Regions from separate parts of the Oceanospirillum sp. genome, predicted to be linked through region 2. Evidence: predicted binding sites of a transcription regulator. Region 2 holds the regulator's gene; each other region holds the start of a gene.

Region 1 (7,390 bases), on a different contig from region 2:
TGTTGAGCTTGAGCCGATTATCATCCCGCCATTGAATCCGGAGCCACAGGTGGAAACTCTGGAGGAGTCCGGGCAGATGAATCCTCAGCCGATTGATGATGACGCCTCCGCAGGCTCATCCGGTGCTGGCCTTGACCAGGAAGACGATAAGCTTAAGAAACCGATGAATCTGCTGGACCCTAACGATCAGCCTCTGGACTCATCCAAGCCAAGTGATGCTAATCTGCTGTGGGTTTATCTGGCTGTAGCATTGGCTAATATTGCTCTCTTTGCTGGTGCATTCTGGCTTTATAAGCGCTTTGTGCAGCGTCGTATGGCTGCACGTCAGCAGGCGAGAGACAATCAAAGAGATGATGATCTATCTCTTTGATTAAGGCTTAGGTTTTGCTGAACTTTATTGAGTTCATGTAAAATAAGTCTGGTATCAGATAATGGCCTCTGTGTTTACAGGGGCCATTTTTTTAAGTCGTGTTTCTGCTTATGCGATGAAATGACCAACCGATAAAAACGGACCGATTGCATGTGTGAACTTCTGGGTATGAGCGCTAACGTGCCAACCGATATCTGTTTCAGCTTTAGCGGGCTGGTAAAACGCGGGGGAGAAACAGGCCCTCATAAAGATGGTTGGGGGATCTCTTTCTATGAAGGTCGGGGTTATCGGGAGTTTCGTGATCCGAAGCCTTCTGTGGATTCTGAAATTGCCAGGCTGATTCAGAATTATCCGATCAAAAGTAAGGCGGTCATCAGTCATATTCGACAGGCAAATGTGGGGGAGATCTGCCTTGAGAATACGCACCCGTTCAGCCGTGAGCTTTGGGGGCGTTACTGGAGTTATGCTCATAATGGCCAGCTGGAAGACAGCAAGACTCACTTTCCTGCCAGCTTTTATCTGCCTGTCGGGACAACGGATAGTGAGCAGGCATTCTGCTGGTTGCTGGCCCAGATCCGCCTGAACTTCACTGATAAGTGTGCTGTTGGTCCTTTAAGTCAGGCTTTACATCAGTGGTGTGAACAGTTACGGGTTAAAGGCGTGTTTAATATGCTGTTGTCCAACGGCGATTATCTGTTTGCCTATTGTTCCACTAAGCTCAGTTGGATTACCCGTGAAGCGCCATTCGGAGAAGCTGAACTGTCCGATGTAGAGATGAAGGTGGATTTCAAAGAGGAAACGACGCCTCATGATGTAGTGACAGTGATTGCGACTCAACCCCTGACCGATAATGAGAACTGGACGACCCTTCAACCCGGAGAATTGGTGGTTTTCAAAGAGGGGCGGGTTGTTGAGCAGTTCTTTTCAAAGGATGTTTCTGAACAGGTTTAATTCAGATTGCTGATACCCTCTCATATAGGGATAAAAAAAGGCCAACCGAACTGTCGCTAAAACGACAATGGCGGTTGGCCTTTACGTTTGTCAGGCAGAATTACTGAACGGTTTCGTTGTCCGTAAACATGCCTTCAAACAGGGCTGTGGAGAGATAGCGTTCGCCGGAATCCGGCAGAATCACAACGATGTTTTTATCCGCGTTTTCTGGCTTCTCTGCCAGACGTAAGGCAGCAACCATGGCGGCTCCACAGGAGATACCACAGATGATGCCCTCTTTCAGCATCAGCTGGCGTGCCATCTCAATCGCTTCATCATTACCGACCTGTTCTACCTGATCAACCAGAGACAGATCCAGGTTCTTAGGTACAAAACCCGCGCCAATGCCCTGAATTTTGTGCGGAGCAGGCTTCACTTCTTCATTGTTGATTGTCTGGCTGATGACCGGTGAATCAACGGGTTCAACGGCAACGGTTGTAATCGCTTTACCCTGGGTGTTTTTGATGTAACGGGAGATACCTGTGATAGTACCGCCGGTACCTACGCCTGCCACGAGAATATCAATTTCACCGTCAGTATCTTCCCAGATCTCTGGGCCAGTGGTTTTCTCATGAATCTCAGGGTTGGCCGGGTTTTCGAACTGCTGTGGCATAAAGTAATGTTCAGGATTGCCTGCTACCAGCTCCTCTGCTTTAGCGATGGCACCTTTCATTCCTTTTGCTGGCTCGGTCAGCTCAATGTTTGCACCCAGAGCTTTCATCATTTTCCGGCGCTCAAGGCTCATGCTGGAAGGCATGGTCAGGGTGATTTTGTAACCACGGGAAGCTGCCACAAAGCAAAGCGCAATACCTGTGTTGCCACTGGTCGGTTCGACGATCTCCATGCCTGGCTTGAGAACACCACGCTTTTCAGCATCCCAGATCATATTGGCACCAATACGGCACTTCACAGAAAATGCCGGGTTGCGGCTTTCAAGCTTGGCAAACACTTTGCCATGATTAGTCAGGCGGTTGATTTTTACCAGAGGGGTTTCGCCGATGGTTAGCGAGTTATCATCAAAAACCTTGCTCATTGTTTTTCCCTAATCTTATTGGATGTGTCGTTATAACCGGCTCTTTATTTTGAGCTATCAGGTTATATCCGTTAAAGGCTAGGTTAGGGATAGGCAGGAAAAAAATCTATCAGATCTTAATTCAATAATGTTTTAAGCTAAGAACCTAACCGTTTATTCGGTTAGGTTCTTAGGAATATAGGCTGAACCTGGCGTTACCGAAGAAGGGATAAGGCGATATTGGGTGTCTGATTCGCCTGGGCCAGAATGGTTGAGGAAGCCTGCTGGATAATCTGGTTGCGTGTCAGGTCAGCGGTTGCTACAGCAAAGTCGGTATCCTGAATGCGGGATTTAGCATCAGACGTGTTAACAACCATGCCGGTGTTATTGCGCTGCATGGATTCAAGTTCTGCCATGCTACCTGCGATTTCGCGACGGATTTCGTGGATGTTTCTCAGGGCTTTATCGGCGACTTCAATTGAGCCTCTGGCGTTAGCCGAGACATTAACGCCAGAAAGACCAATTCTGTCTGCCGAGCCACCCCGGAAAGAGAACTCAGATTGCTCGCCGGCATTACTGCCTGTCTGTAGCTGGAATGTCTTCTCGTGCGGAGGTTGAAAACCACCGTGCCAATTAGCAATTTTAAATCCTTCCAGAGGTTGTTCCGAGTAGCTATTAGAATCACCAACAGCGTCATAGGCATTCTTAACCCCCATGTTATCAGCATCCAAGCCACCTATTGCACCCGTATCCGCATTGTCCAGATCCATTTTATTCGTAATGTAGGCATCACCGGTGGCTGTTACCCAATCAGTGAAGTCTGTTTCCGAGATACCCAGAAATTTATTAAAGGCCTGATCGAGCGTGGTTTTGCCATCGGCAAGTTCTGAGGTGAAGGTGCGAATACCGTCAGCGTAACCTTCCTCTTTCATGCGATCGTGCAGCATGCGCATGGAAACATAAGCACGGGAATAGTCTGCGCTTGACGCAGACCCGCCTGTCCAGCCTGCCATCAGGTTTGGATCAGCTCCAAAATCAACTTTAACACGTTCGTCAGCGCCATGAATCAGCTCTGCCGTCCCTTCCATAAACCAGTCTCTGCTGATGACCGATGCGCTATATTGGTTAAACATGACAGCATGAACCATTTCATGCATAACAACCCTGTCATTGGCAGCGCTGCCACCAATGGCGGCTACGCCAGCCAGAAAATCCGCACGTCCAATTTCCATACGGTTAACGTTCCCGGCTGCTCCCCAAACTGAGGCTACGGCACCGCCACCGCCGGCAACAATATCGATATTGAATTCGTCTTTACCATCACCCTGGATACCATAATACGCCTTAATGTTGGCTTCGGACTGTTCCAGTGATCCTGCGAGTTTAAGGAGAATATCCCTATCGGTTACTGGTGGGGTTGCTTCATCGACCTCAGGCCCTTTGAGGAGCGGTGTTTCGCCCAAACTTGCCGATTCAGCAATACGGTTTGCTGAGCTGATTAATTCTTCAACCTCAAGCTGGGCTCCATCTCTGTCTTCCTGGCTTAAAGTATTGCTCGACATCTGAATGGCGAGCTGTCTAATACGATGAGTGATATTGGTGATCTCTTCCATCGCACCATCTGCAATCTGAAGCGCAGACAAGCCATCCTGAATATTGCGCGTGGCTTGGCTGGTACCAATAATCTGTGTTTCCAACCTGTTTGAAATCTGCAAACCTGCCGCATCATCTTTGGCTGAATTAATACGACTGCCGGATGAAAGTTGTTCAAAAGAGCGGTTAAGGCGGTCGGTTACATTGGACATAAAGTCCATGCCTTTGAGGGCACTAACATTTGTGTTGACAAAAAGCATAAGCAGACCTTTGAATCGGTTCCATGTTACCTCTATGCAAGCACTTCTTTTTAGCCTTTTACCGCTCTTGCATAAGAGAAAGGGATATCTCTTCTGAATCTATCGACACATTCAGTTACATCTTTAACTTTTTTTGATTAATTTTTTCTGTCTTCTTATGGTGGTTGTGACTTTTTAGTCACTCACTGGCTTTCGCTTCCTGAAAGACCCAGTAAACTAGGCGGAAATAATGCTGCTGTCAGTGATGCAGCGCTTAACCCGATTCGACAATAAAAACAGAGATACTCCGTTATGAAATTCCAGGGTACTGATCAATACGTTGCTACCGATGAACTGCAGATGGCGGTTAACGCCTGTATCGCCCTTGAGCGCCCGTTACTGATTAAAGGTGAGCCGGGAACCGGTAAAACCATGCTGGCTGAGGAGTTGGCCGATGCTTTGGGCGTGCGTCTGATTCAGTGGCATATCAAGTCGACCACTAAGGCGCATCAGGGCCTGTATGAATATGATGCGGTGTCCCGTCTGCGGGATTCCCAGCTGGGTGATGATCGTGTGCACGACATCAAAAACTACATCAACAAGGGCAAGCTTTGGGAGGCCTTTGAATCCGATGAGCAGGTGGTATTGCTGATCGATGAGATCGACAAGGCGGATATCGAATTCCCCAACGACCTGCTGCTCGAGCTGGATAAGATGGAGTTCCACGTTTATGAAACCGGAGAAACCATCAAAGCCAAGCAGCGCCCGATTATCCTGATCACCAGTAATAATGAGAAAGAGCTGCCGGACGCCTTCCTGCGTCGCTGCTTCTTCCATTACATCAACTTCCCGGATAAAGAGACGATGCAGAAGATTGTCGATGTGCATTATCCGGGTATCCAGCAGAAGCTGGTTTCTGAAGCGCTGGAAGTGTTTTTTGATCTCCGTGAGGTTCGGGGGCTTAAGAAGAAGCCATCAACCTCTGAGCTGATTGACTGGCTGAAACTCCTGATGGCTGATCAGATGAGCCTAGAGATGCTTCAGGAGCGGGATGCCGCGAAAGCGATTCCGCCACTGCATGGCGCGCTGGTGAAAAATGAACAGGATGTTTCCCTGCTGGAAAAACTGGCCTTTATGCACCGCCGTCAATCCCGCTAGGGGGCTGCTATGCTGATCGATTTTTTTAACGATATCCGCAAAGTCGGCGTGCCGGTAAGTCTCCGTGAGTTACTGGATCTGCTGGCGGCACTGGAAAAAGGCGTTGCCTTTGCCTGTATCGACGACTTTTACCTGCTGGCGCGTACCTGCCTGGTGAAAGACGAAAGCTACTATGATCGTTTCGACCGGGCCTTTGGGGCTTACTTTAATGGTCTTGAGGGACTCGACGATCTGCTGGATACCCTGATTCCTGAAGAATGGATTCGCAAAGAGTTCGAGAAGATGCTGACTCCGGAAGAACGGGAGAAGATCAAATCTCTGGGTAGTCTGCAGGAGCTTTTAGACACCTTCAAAGAGCGTCTTGAAGAGCAGCAAAAGCGCCATGCCGGTGGTAATAAGTGGATCGGTACCGGTGGTACGTCGCCTTTTGGTGCGTATGGCTACAATCCGGAAGGTATCCGCATCGGGCAGGAGGGTAACCGTCATAACCGGGCGGTAAAAGTTTGGGATAAGCGTCAGTTTAAGAATCTGGATGACAGCGTTGAACTGGGCACCCGTAATATCAAGGTAGCTCTGAAACGCTTACGTCAGTTTGCCCGCAGTGGTGCGGCTTCTGAGCTGGATCTTGACGATACCATCCGCTCTACGGCTCATAACGGCGGTATGCTGGACCTGAAGCTGGTGCCGGAACGCCATAACAGTGTGAAGGTGCTGCTGTTTTTCGATGTGGGCGGCTCTATGGACGGCTATATCAAAACCTGCGAAGAGCTTTTTTCCGCCTGTCGAACCGAGTTTAAGCATCTGGAATATTACTACTTCCATAACTTCATCTATGAGTCGGTCTGGCAGAATAATCTGCGCCGCTTCGATGAGCGCATTCCAACCTACGACCTGCTGCACAAGTACGGTTCTGACTATAAGGTGATCTTTATTGGTGATGCGTCCATGTCGCCCTACGAGATCGCTATGGCCGGTGGCAGTGTTGAGCATTGGAACGAGGAGAGTGGTGCTCAGTGGATGCAGCGGGTGACGGATACCTGGAAGAATATTGTCTGGTTGAATCCGGTGCAGGAACGCTATTGGGATTACACGCAGTCGATCGGTATGACCCGGCAGTTACTGCATGATCGTATGTTTCCGCTAACGCTGTCGGGTATCACTGACGCGATGAATCTTTTAACGAAAAAGAGCTGATATTCAGGGAAACACGGAAAGTGTCGGAAGGTGCCTTCGGCTTTTCCGACCTTGTCTCTGAAATCAAATGTGGGTCGGGCTTCAGCCCGTCATCGTAAACAGATACAGCCGTTTGCGAGCCTGACGGCCTAAAGGGCGACCCACACTGACAGAGGATTAACCTATGGTGATGGCTGGCAGTTCAGGTGCCTGCAGCTCAGACTTCTCGGTCGGAGCCATCACGGTAGCGGTACCGACAACAACTTTCTCATCGTTTTGGTTGGTTACCAGAGTGTCGATCACAACGCGGTTTTTGCTCAGCTTCTCTTTTACCGTCAGGGTTACGGTCAACGTATCAGCCAGTTTTACCGGACGACGGAAGCTCAGCTCCTGACCCAGATAGATGGTGCCAGGTCCTGGCAGAACGGTAGCCAGAGCGGCAGAGATCAGAGAACCGGACCACATGCCATGGGCGATCTGCTCACCGAACATGGTGCTTTTGGCAAACTCAGCATCCAGATGTACCGGGTTAACATCACCGGAAACAGCTGCGAACAGTACCAGTTCCTTTTCGGTCAGAGCACGTTCCAGTATTGCGGTATCGCCAACCTGAATCTCATCGTAGGTTTTGTTAACCAGTACGGTCATTTTCATTCTCCAGATATCGGTTACTTTTCAGTTATCTTGTCTTGAGCACTTCGTTTGAACTCAGATTATTACGGCGCATATTACGTGATAATGACGTCTGATGTAATCGGCTCAATACCTTGATCTGTTAAATCAGCACAGACGTGATCGCTTAGCGTTTAAAACGATCAGTTTTTGGCTCATCTTCGCAATCAGGCTAGGTTAGCC
Region 2 (7,390 bases):
AAATATCAAGTTGAAAAATTTCGTTAACATTCACCAAAGGCAAAGCAAAAGTCTGCTGTCCCAACATAACCATCAGTGTAGGCATAATAGCCAGAGTCAGGGGCACCTTGATGATAATCTTGGAACCCTTACCCTCTTCTGACCAAACGTTAATGGTACCGTTCAATTGTGAAATTTTTGTTTTCACAACATCCATACCCACACCACGACCAGACACGTCTGAGATCTCTTCTTTTGTCGATAAACCCGCTGCAAAAATCAGATTGAATGCTTCCTGATCCGTAAGGCGATCGGCAGCATCCTGATCCAGCTGTCCTTTCTCCACAGCCTTATTACGCAGAACCTGAGGGTTCATCCCTGCACCATCATCACTGATAGTCAAAAGGATATGATCACCTTCCTGTTCAGCAGACAGAACAACCTCACCAACACGTGGCTTACCCTTTTGTTCACGTATTTCAGGACCTTCAATGCCATGATCAACGGCATTCCTCACCAAGTGAATCAATGGATCAGCCAAGGCTTCAACAAGGTTCTTATCCAAGTCAGTATCTTCACCGATAAGGCGCAGATTAATCTCTTTCTTCAGTTTTCGGGACAGATCCCTAACAACCCGAGGAAAACGGCCAAATACTTTTTTGATTGGCTGCATTCGGGTCTTCATAACTGATGTCTGAAGATCGGCAGTTACAACATCTAGATTTGAAACAGCCTTTGCAACCTCAGGGTCAGAGCTCTGACCACCAAGACGAACCAGTCGGTTACGAACTAAAACCAGCTCGCCAACCATATTCATGATGTCATCGAGTCGACTGGTATCAACACGGACCGTTGTCTCAGCAGCAGGAGCCGTTTCTTTCTTTGGAGCGACTTTCTTATCTGCAGCTGGGGCTGCAGGAGCTGATGCTGCTGCTTTTGCTGACACAGCAGGCTTTGAAACTGCTTGAGGAGCTTGCTCAGTTTGCTTAGCAGGTTCTTTTGAAGCTACAGTATCAGGACTAACAGGAGCCCCACCTTTACCATGCAGTTCATCCAGAAGTGCTTCAAACTCATCATCAGTAATCAGGTCATCACTACCGGAATTTGTCGTTGGAGCAGACTCCTGCTTAGGCGTATTTTCAGCGGCCGCCGGAGATGCAGGTGTTGGTGGTTGACCTGAACCATGTAACTGGTCCAGAAGTGCCTCAAACTCTTCTTCAGTAATCTCATCACTACCTGAAGCAGCATCGGTAACAGGATCACTCTTCGGTTCTGATGGGGTCGGGGCCGCTGTCGGCGCACCACCATCATGCAAAGCATCGAGTAGGGATTCAAACTCAGCATCAGTAATATCACCTTCGGCATCCTGCACCGCTGCGGCCGGAGGCTCTACAGGAGCTTCAACAGCAGGTTCAGTTGCGGGCTCGACAGGAGCCTCAACAACAGGTTCAGGCGCTGGCTCTGCAGGAGGCACGGCTTCAGACTCAGGCTGTGCAAAAAACTCAAGCTGACTAATCAATTGAGGGTCGGCACTATCCGGCATTTGGCCGGAACGAACCTCTTCAAACATCTCGTTAACCGTATCCAGTGCACTCAGTACGGTATCCATCAACTCAGGTGTTACCGAACGCTGATGTTTTCTCAACGTGTCAAAGACATTCTCAGCAACATGGCAGCAATCCACTAGCGGCGTGAGCTGGAGGAACCCCGCACCACCTTTAACCGTGTGAAAGCCACGAAAAATTGCATTCAGGAGATCAGGATCATCAGGAGACTGCTCCAGATCGACTAACTGCTCAGACAGCAATTCAAGGATTTCACCTGCTTCAATTAAGAAGTCCTGCAAAATATCCTGATCGACTTCAAAGCTCATCCATACTTCTCCTTAAAAGCCGAGACTCGATAGCAGGTCATCAACTTCATCCTGCCCGGAAACAACATCTTTCCGCTGTTCTGCATTAACAATCGGCCCCTCAGGAGCATGCGCTTCCTCAGCAACCCGATCACTGGTGTCGTGCTGAATCCCCGTAATCTGATCCACCTGACCAGCCATACAAACCAGATTTACGAGGTTTTCTTCAATTTCCTGAACAAGGGTGATCACTTTAATCAAGACCTGGCCAGTCAAATCCTGATATCCCTGAGCGAGCAGGATATCGTTAAAATTGCTGGAAAGTGTTCCTGCCTGATCTTCAGTTTCCTTCAGGAAATCATCAATTTTTCGATAAAGGTCTCTGAACTCGTCCGGTTTCATTTCCCGTCGAACCAAGCGCGCCCAATCCTGTCGCAAAGACGTTGCCTGCTCACGTAGGTGTTCAGCAACTGGAGCGCTTTCATCAACTTTATCCATCGTTTGATTGGCCGCATCCTGTGTCATTTTTATGACATAATTCAGTCGATCTGTCGCATTTGCCATTTGCGACATCTCTTCCGAAACAGGATTACCAGCACCAACATCAATATGGAAATTGGTTATAGCATCATGCAAAGCACGAGTCAGACGCCCTACTTCCAGGTACAAGTTTCGGTTTCGCTCATCATTGATACGTTGGATAAGGTTAACGGCATCGCTCAGATTACCGTTTTCCACTTTTTCCATCAGCTCAGAGGTACTTTCTTTGAGTATCTGCTCGAACTCGGTTGTTTGCTGTCCACCCGGGCTTTTCAGAGCCATAACCTGAGACCTTTATCTTAATGAATGACTTGACTGGCCAAAATTCCCAGCAGCCAATTACTGCTGTTCAATTCGTTCAAAAATCTTTTCGATTTTTTCCTTGAGAACGGCAGCCGTGAAAGGCTTAACAATATAGCCATTTACACCAGCCTGAGCCGCTGCAACAATCTGCTCACGTTTGGCCTCTGCTGTAACCATCAGAATAGGCAAATCTTTCAGTTTAGGATCAGCACGACAAGTCTTAAGCAGGTCAAAACCTGTCATACCTGGCATATTCCAATCCGTTACCAGAAAGTCAAAGTTGCCTGTTTCCAATAAAGGGATGGCGGTCAGACCGTCATCAGCCTCATGCGTATTAGTAAAACCCAAGTCACGAAGCAGGTTTTTGACGATCCGTCTCATGGTGGAAAAATCATCCACAATGAGAATCTTCATATTCTTATCCAAGGCAACCTCCACTCACCCAATTTGCCACTACTAGAATACTACAATTATTCATTTATCAAATATATATAATGTAATTACTTCCACTCAGATAAACGAGACCTTAGCCTTAAGGCTGCCTGGCTGTGTATCTGACTGACTCTTGACTCACTTACATCGAGAACCGAACCAATCTCTTTCAGATTCAAACCCTCAGTGTAATAAAGTGCCAAAACCATTTGTTCCCTCTCAGGAAGCCCAGCGATGGCATCTGCCAAAGCCCTTTGAAACGCACCACCTTCAACAGCCTCATCAGGCTCTGCCGATGTTTCATCCGCCACCTCGAAGCTACTGTCTTCGTTATCGGTTATTTCATCAAAACTGAACAGCTTAGTTCCGGCAGTGTCGCGCACATAGTGATTATACTCTTCGGCAGTAACCCCCATTTCGGCTGCTATTTCACTATCACGGGCATCACGGCCCGTCCTAGCCTCAACCTGTTTAATCGCCTCGGAAACCCTTCGGCTATTTCTGTGAACAGAGCGAGGAGCCCAATCATACCTGCGAACCTCATCAAGCATTGCACCCCGAATACGAATCGAAGCATATGTTTCAAAACTCGCACCTTTCGAGCCATCAAACTTTTGAGAGGCTTCAATAAGACCTATCATCCCCGCCTGGATCAGATCATCAAGCATAACGGTTTGGGGCAGCCGGCTTAGAAGATGCTGAGCAACTTTCTTGACCAAAGGAGCATGCTCGTCAACCAGACTGCTTGTCACTGTTTTGCCGGAATAGTACATACCTGAACTCATTACCAGAGCCATAGATAGCGACCTCCCGTCTCTATCGTTCCGGATTTTGGTTAGTTTCGTTCTTTTCAAGCAGCTCCAGAGCGTTACTCACAAGTACGCCTGAATCTCCTAGCCTCAAATCATCCGGAATCTTTTGGCCACTGGCCAAATATGCAAGAGGCAGCCTGTTATCAGCTATAAGACTGATCACCTCACCTGCACTTGTTGCTTCATCCAGCTTAGTAACAACACACCCATTCAAACCGTGTCGCCTATAGGCCTCATATGTCGATTGCAAAACCTGTTGCTGGCTGATTGCACTCAACACTAAATATTTACGAATTCTAACTGAAGCGGTCTCTAATAAGGAAAACTGCTCCCTCATATTTGGATCCTGAACACTAAGGCCAGCAGTATCAATTAAAATAAGCGCCTTGGTCTTCAATGATTTAAGCGTAGCATCCAGCGAATTTTTCTCATCGACAACGCGAACAGGAACCCCAAGAATACGACCGAAGGTCCTGAGCTGCTCATAGGCAGCAACCCGATAACAATCAGTAGTCACCAACGCCATGCTATCGGGGCCATATTTTAAAACATATCGGGCAGCCAGCTTTCCAATGCAGGTTGTTTTTCCTACACCAGTTGGCCCCATAAGAGCCACAATCCCGCCCTGATCAATAACATCTGAGCCTGTAGTCAACACTTGCGCTCGAATCTGGTCGACAGACTTTTCCCAAGCAGCCGAAAACTCAACATCATCAGCTAATGAAGCACTTTCAATAATTCTTACAGCAAAATGCTCAGAAAGCCCCATTCGACGTAGACGCTTATAAAGCATAGCCTCAACAGGCTTTCTCTCAGACATCGTCTCCTTCATTTGCTCTCGAAGAAGTTCTCTCAACCCTTGGATCTCAGACTGCATCGCTCTAATAGCTGCATCTTCTGGGCTTTTTCTGCGCCCCCGAGCCTCAAGCGTGTCAACCATAGCCTCGGCCTGATCAAACTGGCGCTCTTTTGCCTTCACCTGAAAAGCATTCTCAAGACGATCCGGTGATTGCTCACCCGACGCATTTTCAATTACATCCTTAGCTTTAGCTAACGCATCAGCCAGAGAATCGGTCAGCGCATCACTATTTTCAGGATCGATACGTTCACTGGGTTCACGAAGAATACTGGCGTCATAATCAACAGCCGTAACAATTTCAACGCCGCCAGCCACTTTGTTATTGGACAAAATAGCAGCGTCAGAACCAAACTCATCCCGAACCAACTTCATGGCTTGACGCATATCAGGAGCAAAGAAACGTTTTACTTTCATAAATACCCATATCCTTCGTTATTCCGGCAGCCATGGTGAAAGCCCCAACCAACCATACAAAATATAAGTTTATTGCTGTCCTACAGTAGCCACAATAGTAATCTGTTTATTATCAGGAATCTCCTGATACGAGAGAACATGTACCGACTGAGCACTATAGCGAACAAATCTGGCAAGAACTTGCCGTATTGGCGCCGCTACTACCAATACTGCCGGATTACCCATCATCTCCTGCTGTTGAGATACTTCTGCCAAGGACTGCTGCAATCGCTCAGCCATTGCGGGCTCAAGAATAAGATTGTCATCAACATTAGATTGAGCAGCCTGCTGAACAGATTGAAGCAAAATTTGTTCCAACTGAGGCTCCAAGGTAATAACCGGAAGGTCTGTACCCGGACCACAAATCGACTGCACGATAGAACGGGACAAAGCAATGCGCACCGCAGAGGTCATCTGACCTATATCCCGGGTAGATTGAGCAGTCTCAATTAAAGACTGCGCAATTGTGCGGAAGTCACGTATAGAAACACTCTCCTGCAGCAAACTCTGAATAATCTTCAGCAATTGATTCAAGCTTAAACAATCGGGAACCAGCTGCTCTGCCAGTTTCGGCGAATGACTTGAAAGAGCATCCATAAGATGCTGAATATCATCATGGCCAATCAATTCATGGGCATAATTCTGCATAATCTGGTTTAACTGGGTCGCGATAACCGTACTGGAGTCAACTACAGTGTAACCCAACGCCTGCGCCTCATCCCGGTCCTGTGCCTCTACCCATACGGCATCCAATCCAAATGCTGGATCTTTACCCTCAATCCCTGAAATTTCACCAAATACCTGCCCCGGGTTAATCGCCATTTCGCGGTCCGGGTAAACTTCAGCCTCGGCGACTACAACGCCTTTCAACAGAATACGATAAATAGTTGGCGACAACTCCAGATTATCCCGAATATGCACAGAAGGAACCAAAAAACCCAACTCCTGGGATAATTTTTTACGAATCCCTTTGATTCGCCCAAGCAACTGCCCACCTTGGTTTTTGTCAACCAAAGGAATCAGCCGGTAACCCACTTCAAGACCCAACAGGTCAATCATAGGCACATCACTCCACCCCAGCTCTTTTTGGTTTACTGCAGACTCATCAGGCAAAGGCATATCCGGAGCTTTTTGTTTCTGCGCCAATTCCTGCGCCACCTTTTTCTCGGTGTAGTATTTAATGGCATACGCCCCCAAACCTGCAGCAGCCGCTAAACCCAGAAAAGCTAAATGAGGCATACCAGGGATAATACCCATCAGCGCAAGAATAACAGCCGTAATTGTAAGAGCCTGAGGGGTAGCGAACATCTGCCCGCCAACCTGCTGACCAATGCTCTGATCACTATTAACACGAGTAACCATAATTGCTGCAGCAACAGAGAGAAGCAGAGAAGGAATCTGCGCCACAAGACCATCACCGATGGTAAGCAACACGTATTTCTCCAAAGCATCGGCAAACTCCAAGTCATGCTGCATGATACCGATGCCAAGACCACCGATAACATTGATCACCAAAATCAGAATACCAGCAACCGCATCACCACGAACAAACTTACTGGCACCATCCATCGCACCATAAAAATCGGCTTCATTTGCAACATCAGCACGACGCTGTTTGGCTTCCTCCTGATTAATCAAGCCCGCATTCAAGTCAGCATCAATCGCCATCTGCTTGCCCGGCATGGCATCAAGGGTAAAACGTGCACTTACTTCCGAAATACGGCCTGCACCCTTGGTGATAACCACAAAGTTGATAATCATCAGAATCAGGAAAACAACAAGACCGACGACATAATTCCCGCCAATCAGTACAGCACCAAATGCTTCGATGACTTTACCAGCAGCATCTCCACCTTCGTGCCCGTTCAGCAAAACGATACGTGTTGAAGCCACGTTCAGCGCCAGCCGGAGAAGTGTAGCAACGAGTAGAATTGTCGGGAAAACAGCAAAATCCAGAGGACGCAAGGAATACACTGCAACCAGAAGGATAATGATAGACAAGGCGATATTGAAGGTGAAAAGCATATCCAGCAGCAACACGGGCACTGGGAGCGTCATCATCCCTAGCAAAACAAGGATCAGGACAGGAATACCCAGCCCTGTTAACGGCAAACTCTTCAACCTGTTTATTATTTGAGTACGTTCCATCATTACCCTTGT
Region 3 (7,390 bases), on a different contig from region 2:
TACCTTTGTACAGTTTCACACGAACCACACCGTTTACGAACTCCTGAGACTCATCGATCATGGTCTGCAGCATCTTACGCTCTGCACTCCACCAGTAACCGTTGTAGATCAGCTCAGCGTATTTCGGCATGATGCTGTCTTTCAGGTGTGCCGCTTCACGATCCAGAGTGATGGATTCGATCGCACGGTGCGCCTTCAGGATTACAGTGCCCCCAGGAGTTTCGTAGCAACCACGGGCTTTCATGCCTACGTAGCGGTTTTCTACGATGTCCACACGGCCAATACCGTTGTCACCGGCCACCTTGTTCAGGTAGGTCAGTACGGTTGCAGGGCTCATCTCTTCGCCATTGATGGCAACGATGTCACCTTTCTTGAAGGTCAGATCCAGATAAGTCGCTTCGTCCGGAGCAAGCTCAGGGCTCACAGACCAACGCCACATATCTTCTTCCGGCTCAGCCATAGGATCTTCCAGAATGCCGCCTTCGTAAGAGATGTGCAGCAGGTTAGCATCCATGGAGTAAGGCGATTTCTTCTTGTTGGTAGAGAAATCAACCGGAATGTTGTGGTCTTCACAGTACTTCATCAGCGTGTCACGGGAGGTCAGATCCCACTCACGCCATGGCGCGATCACTTTAACACCAGGTTTCAGAGCGTAGGCGCCCATTTCGAAACGAACCTGATCGTTACCTTTACCGGTAGCACCATGAGCAATCGCATCCGCACCTGTTTCGTTAGCGATCTCAACCAGACGCTTAGCGATCAGAGGACGTGCGATAGACGTACCCAGCAGGTACTCACCTTCATAGATGGTGTTAGCACGGAACATAGGGAATACGAAATCACGAACATACTCTTCACGTACGTCTTCGATGTAGATCTCTTTAACACCCAGAGCTTCAGCTTTAGCACGTGCCGGCTCTACTTCTTCACCCTGACCCAGGTCAGCAGTAAAGGTCACTACTTCGGCGTTATATTCGTCCTGTAACCAGCGCACGATTACAGAAGTATCCAGGCCACCAGAATAGGCCAGTACTACTTTTTTAATGTCTGACATTGGATGCTCCACGCTGACTAAAATGGCCAGAGACCTCTCTGACCCTATCAATTTTCTCAGTGATCAATCCGGCAGAACAACGATAAACGGCTATCACTAGGATAGCCGTTTCAGGTGCTTCGTCTGCCTGAAGAAATTCTTGCGCAATAGTATATACGAGTTGAGGAAAAGTTACGATTTGAGAAAAAGCGACACGCAAAAATTAACTTTACTCTTTAACCACTCTTTCTCTCAAACCAGAGATTTCTTTCAGCCTCTGATTACAGTCAGGCCCATGCCACCTATTGAAGCTCACCATTGAACTCACCGGTATATTCAGGTTGGGCATTCGGGTCCCCCGGAGCCAGACCTTCACGCTCAAGACGTATGGTGACACGACGGTTTTTCGCCCGGTTTGCCTTGGTGGTATTCGGAACAATCGGATAACGCTCACCGTGATAGCGTGCAGTCACCATCGACTCATCAAGCCCCACATCCAGCAGGTAGTTCAGTACGGTATCGGTACGCTGCTTGGAAAGCTTACGGTTATCACGTCGAGAGCCATAACTGTCAGAGTGGCCATCCAGGAAGACAAATTTCACAGAAGGATCAGCCTTAATATAGCGGACAATCAGACTCAGCAACTCTTTGTCTTCTGCAGTGATATCAAAACCACCACCGGGGAAATTAATGGCAGAGCGAGCAATCTGATCAAAGTTAACCGGAAGCAACTCACCACGACAGGCAATATAGTCAAAATAGGCTGGTTTAAAATTAAGCGCGCTCAGATGACCCCGAACAGGTGCATAGCGATCATCTTTTGGTGTCTGCATAAAGGTCGGATTCAGGCCACGATTCAGAGACTCGATCATCAGATGAGCCAGTGGAGAATCGATATGAACACCCTCCTCACCCTCACCAACGGTTACGTCTCCTAAATCCAGCGGCGCATCACCGGGCTTCCACTCCGGCGGCAGAGCCATCAGGTCGGCACGACCTTTGCGCAAAGGCTGTCCGAGAGGCTCAAGAAAGAATTTCAGATCCTCACCGGAACGATGAGTAAAACGGGCAGTGCCCATTTCAGGAATCGGATGTGATAATTCACAATACAATGGAGAGGGTTCCGTAGCCATCCATTCACTGTTTCCGATACTGGCACCATAATCCGCAGCCATCAGCACAGGCGATAACAAAAGGCCCGATGCTATAGCCAGCCAGTGTATTCCCCGTGATGTTTTCGCCAGTGACCGAATAAGCGGCATCAGATGCAATCTCCTTGATTTTTAAGAACTCTCATTTTGCCTTGATCGGCCTGCAAACTCAAAACTTTAGCCTATATCTGAGAGTTTGAATCAGTTACCATCTGTCAAATTATACTTTTGACCAAACTAGATTAGGGAGCAAAAGGTCTTGGATTCTTTCACATCTGAAGCAGAGCATTTTGGCGACAAACATCCGATGGCTTACCGCTTTCGCGGCTTCCTACCGGTTGTTGTTGATGTCGAAACCGCCGGTTTTAACGCCAAAACTGACGCGCTGCTGGAGATTGCAGCAGTGACCTTAATGATGGATGAAGAAGGTTACCTGCATCCCTATAATACCTATTGCTGTCATGTCGAACCCTTTGAAGGTGCCAACATCGAACAAGCCGCCCTCGATTTTACTAAGATCGACCTAGACAACCCTATCCGAAAAAGCATGGCAAAAAGTGAGCAACAGGCATTAGGTGAAATTTTCAAACCCGTTCGCAAAGCGCTAAAAGAGTTTGATTGCACCCGTGCTGTTCTGGTGGGACACAATGCCAGCTTCGATCAGGGCTTTGTTAATGCAGCCGTTGAGCGCAGTGGCATCAAACGCAACCCGTTCCACCCCTTCTCAAGCTTTGATACCGCTACCCTATCTGGTCTGGCTTATGGTCAAACAGTACTGGCAAAAGCGTGCAAAGTTGCAGGCATCAACTTTGATAACAGTCAGGCACATTCTGCACGTTATGACACAGAGAAAACCGCAGAACTGTTCTGCTCTATCGTTAATCGCTGGAAAGAGCTGGGAGGCTGGGAACTGGCCACTGAAGAACAGCATCGCCTGAGAGACTAGAAACCTCACACAGCGTGCATTCTCCAGCCCCATTTTAGCGTTGTGACTCACAGCTGATTTCGCCACAAACGTGGCGAACCGCCAGCAACGCTATAAACTCAAATTAACAGCGATATGTATTATTGAATCCTCCTCAGACTAGCCGATTCATTCGAATCAGATCCAACCTCTGATCGCCAAACGCCAATGCTCTCGGCTCACGTCCATTCTCCTTAAACCCAATCTGCTGATAAAGCTTGATGGCAGGTAGTGCGCTCTCGCTCACCTCAAGCGCCAGAGATTCCAGCAAAGCATTCTGCTCCGCCTGCTCTACGAGATATCCGATTAAAGCCAAACCCACATGCTGACCCCGATATTCAGGTAAAACACACAAGCTGGTAACAATACCGCGGTGATGCCGCACAGGGCCCGACAGAGATTCAAGGCCGATTACCCCCACCAGATAGTCGCCACAAAAACCACCCCAGAGTGCCGAGTTTTCCGCCCGGTGGAAACGATCCAACAAGGTTCGGATCTGTAGAGGCGACATCGCCTTTTCTTCCTCTAACAACACACTAAAGCTTGTAGGATCACTCTCGATACAACGTACCCGGAGATAATGAAAAACATCAGCATCTTTCGATGTCAGCTGACGAATAACAAGAGGGTGTTGTCGCGTCTCATCACCAACATCCGCTTGCCGATGTTGCGTGTTACCAGTGATCACGGATAAGGCTTTCATAGCAGGACTCACTTTTTATTATTGTTTACCCTGTTCATTCTAGGGCAACGTGACCCTAAAGAGCGATTCACCGTTTTGAGCCGTATCAGGGTTTAGGCCATGGTAGCTGTTCAGGCTCAGACCAAAGCAATTTCAGAGCAGAGAAGGTTTCAGAAAGATAATGCTCCCCCAGTGAGGGCCAGACACGATAATGTCGCGGTGTACCATGCCAGCTAAAGCTCAGGCCGTAGGCATGAAGATAGGTACGCTGCTCCTGAGATGCGGTACGGGCATCGTCATAAAGCACATCACCGCAAATTGGAGCGCCTATGCTTTTCAGAGCAACCCGTAACTGATGCGTTTTCCCGGTACCGGGCTTTAGCAGAAACGCCCTGAACCCGGCTTGCAGTGGCTTAGAGAAAAACTGAGTAACCGCCGGATTTGTTTTCCCCCCGGTGAGCTTCCAGCTTCCCCGCCGTGAGCGTTCCATATCGCCGACAACCCAGCCCTGTTTCTTTTTTGGTTTTTTGGCAGAAACCGCCAGATAAAATTTCTCTACCGTGCGGGCTTTAAACAGCGCCGCCAGCTGAGCACAAACCTCAGAATTCTTAGCTAACACCATCAGTCCGGAAGTCACCTTATCCAAGCGGTGAACCAGATAGAGCTTTTCCAGGCCCAGAACCTGAGATACTTTTTCCGTGATGCCAGCGTCATCACCATCCCGATGAACATCAACTCCCGGCGCCTTATCGATAACCACATAGTCATCGTTTTCCTCGATGACGATAAATCCAAAAGGCTCATAGGTAAGTGGTGTCAGTTTACTCAAATGGCATCTCCGTCAGACGGCTCATCAAAATACCCCGTAGAATAAACCTTCCTGTTCAGGTATTTCGCTTGAACCGAAGGGATAAAACTTAAGATAATTAATCAATTACAGTCAGGCTTGAAATTGAAATTCAAGCTCTATTTTCTCAGAATCGGTGAGTCCATGTCTCTTAAAATCCAGTTAAAATCGCCTTTGAAAACAACAGCGCTGTGTTTTGCCAGCCTGCTACCCTTAATGCTGATAGCCGCAAATGCACAGGCCAGCTGCTCACTCAAGCAGTCAGCCTGCGAAGCCAGCTGTAAAGTGCGCTATCTGGATGATGTTCTCGGAAAAATGGGTTGCATGACCAAGTGCGCTGCAGAACGCGCTGCCTGCTCAACCAAAGAAGGAGCCTCTGAAGCTATTGAAAAAGGAAAAGATCTGGTTAACGACTAAGCGGTTCAACACATCATTGACGATATCCTGCTACAGCGTTGAGGTTACTGACTTTGCCCTTACTTATGAAGGGTATATCTGATTCAGCGCAAGCAAACTGTTTGATATTCCTAAAGAAATCTGGCCGCTTTGGGTGTTATTCGTTAATCTCTTTTCGGCTTGTATTGAAGCGTGGTCTATCTTTATTTAATAACAGTCTTACAAAACACCACCTCTGCTGGCAGCAGGAGATTCCTATGGGGCAATTCAGAAAACCACTGTACATGGCCGCTGGCTTTTTAGCCCTGCTACTTGGCGCTATTGGTGTTGTGCTGCCCCTGCTGCCCACAACGCCCTTTGTTATTCTTGCTGCCTTTTTCTTCTCCAAAGGTTCGGTAAAAGTTCACCGCTGGTTACTCAGACAAAAAACGTTTGGCCCTATGATTCAGGCATGGGAGGCCGATCGCGTGATCCCCTTTAAAGCCAAACTTCTGTCAACCACCATGATGTTAGTTATGGTGAGCTACCCACTGATTTTCCGCCCTTTTGCCCTTTGGCTTAAGGTACTGGTGGTGTTCACCATTTTTTATGGCATGTGGTATGTCTGGCGTCATCGCTCAGAGCCTCTGGACGTAGCTATCGAGCGCAGCTGGGAAGAGCTTTCGGATAGCGGCCCTGCCGTAGTCAAAACCGTTAAAGATCAGCATACCGCTCATGCAGAGCATGAGAAAACAGGTCTGCAATTGAAGCCAAACTTTTTTCCGGGCAGAAAAAAGCCGGTCCCCTTAGGCTGGGAACCGGCTCGTGTGGTGATGATTCAGGCTACGGACAGTACCGCCTGAACACCTGAAAAATTACAGTTTAAAACGTCTCACCTGATTATGCAGACTCTCGGCCAAGGCGTTCAGCTCGGTCGCTCGTGCACGGGATTGGGCGGACTCTTCCGAAAGCTGACCCGCAATATCCCGAATACGCAACGTATTATCTGAAATACTATGATTCACCTGAGTTTGCTCTTCAGTTGCCGCCGCTGTCTGGGTAGACATATCACTGATTCCTGTGATGGCATCGGTAATACTCAGTAGTTTCTCGTATGCGTTATTCGCTTCTTCAACACTATCTTCCGCCTGCTGACGGCTCGAGGTCATCAGTTTAACGGCCTCATCTGACGCCTTCTGCAGGCTGTCGATCATCTGCTGAATCTCTTCTGTAGACTGATGAGTACGCTGGGAAAGTACGCGAACCTCATCAGCAACAACCGCAAAACCACGCCCCTGTTCACCGGCACGGGCCGCCTCAATAGCGGCGTTCAGCGCCAACAAATTGGTCTGTTCAGCAATCCCCTGAATAGCGGACAGGATCGAGTTAATTTCCTGAGAATGCTCACTCAGGCGGTCAATCACACCCGCTGCATCCTGAATTTGCCCTGCAAGACCACTGATCGCTTCACGGGTATTAGACACCACCAGCTGACCATCGCGACTGTTATCGGCACATTCCTGAGCCGCTGCCGCTGTATTCTCAGCATTACTGGAAATCTCCTGAGTTGCCGTTGCCATCTCTTCAACAGCCGCCGCAACCATGGACACCTCAGACATCTGACTCTGCACATCATCACTGGTGCGTTCTGCGACCAGAGCACTTTCCTCCGCTGTGTGACGCAGATCTTTAGACAAAATAGAGATATCCCGAATGATTTTATGCATGGAATCAACAAAGTGATTAAAGTGGCCAGCCAGTGCGCCAATTTCATCTTTGCTTTCAACCGTCAGCCGCTTAGTCAGGTCGCCTTCACCTTCAGCAATCTCTTCCAGGGCGACACCGATCGCATTCAGGGGCTTCATCACCCGCCCAACGATCCACATACTGATCACACCAGCCGCAATAATCAGTATCAGAGAAACCAGACTGTTCGCCATCAATAAGCGTGATAAAGGAGCCATAACATGACCGGTTTCCAAAGCGATGCCCACGTAGAAACGCGAATCCCCGACACGTTTGAATCGTATCATGTGATTACGACCGGCAAGCGGCAGACTCTCCATCTCACCACTTCCGGCAAGACGCTCTACCAGACTCTGGGTAAGCTCAGAACCGACATCACTCAAAGGTTTCATACGAAACGACTCATTCGGGTGGGCAATCACAGTACCACTCTCATCCACCAGCATGACAAACCCATGCTCCCCCATATCAATTGACTCAACCGTATGCAAAACCTCATCAAGACTGAGATCGGCACCAACAACACCCTGGAACTGACCGTTAACGGTAGCAGGTGTCGCCACTGAAATAATCAGTCTGCCAGAGCTGGCAT

What was found. The regulator FliA, encoded in region 2, starts transcription of late flagellar genes. The targets are predictions, from matches to a motif close to CTAAAGTTNNNNNNNNNNCNGCCGATA.
Positions count from the first base shown of each region.
Region 1: AC4GL5_RS17380 (flagellinolysin) is a predicted target of FliA. The motif match lies at 4,326-4,352, and genes of this name have one in related genera.
Region 3: AC4GL5_RS13015 (flagellar protein MotY) is a predicted target of FliA. The motif match lies at 2,339-2,365, and genes of this name have one in related genera.

Region 1 is NZ_CEYNZH010000071.1:5,744-13,133, forward strand. Features, by position in the region: gene AC4GL5_RS17365 (VWA domain-containing protein) at 1-370, shown strand, start outside; gene AC4GL5_RS17370 (class II glutamine amidotransferase) at 521-1,321, shown strand; gene cysK (cysteine synthase A) at 1,422-2,393, opposite strand; gene AC4GL5_RS17380 (flagellinolysin) at 2,588-4,225, opposite strand; gene AC4GL5_RS17385 (AAA family ATPase) at 4,517-5,362, shown strand; gene AC4GL5_RS17390 (vWA domain-containing protein) at 5,372-6,556, shown strand; gene AC4GL5_RS17395 (MaoC/PaaZ C-terminal domain-containing protein) at 6,713-7,183, opposite strand; gene AC4GL5_RS17400 (alpha/beta fold hydrolase) at 7,385-7,390, opposite strand, start outside.
Region 2 is NZ_CEYNZH010000003.1:127,591-134,980, forward strand. Features, by position in the region: gene AC4GL5_RS02710 (chemotaxis protein CheA) at 1-1,852, opposite strand, end outside; gene AC4GL5_RS02715 (protein phosphatase CheZ) at 1,865-2,653, opposite strand; gene AC4GL5_RS02720 (chemotaxis response regulator CheY) at 2,711-3,088, opposite strand; gene AC4GL5_RS02725 (RNA polymerase sigma factor FliA) at 3,175-3,903, opposite strand; gene flhF (flagellar biosynthesis GTPase FlhF) at 3,923-5,191, opposite strand; gene flhA (flagellar biosynthesis protein FlhA) at 5,261-7,378, opposite strand.
Region 3 is NZ_CEYNZH010000033.1:28,019-35,408, forward strand. Features, by position in the region: gene AC4GL5_RS13010 (argininosuccinate synthase) at 1-1,054, opposite strand, end outside; gene AC4GL5_RS13015 (flagellar protein MotY) at 1,336-2,295, opposite strand; gene rnt (ribonuclease T) at 2,492-3,130, shown strand; gene AC4GL5_RS13025 (GNAT family N-acetyltransferase) at 3,264-3,851, opposite strand; gene AC4GL5_RS13030 (TIGR01621 family pseudouridine synthase) at 3,937-4,659, opposite strand; gene AC4GL5_RS13035 (hypothetical protein) at 4,822-5,094, shown strand; gene AC4GL5_RS13040 (YbaN family protein) at 5,331-5,915, shown strand; gene AC4GL5_RS13045 (methyl-accepting chemotaxis protein) at 5,928-7,390, opposite strand, start outside.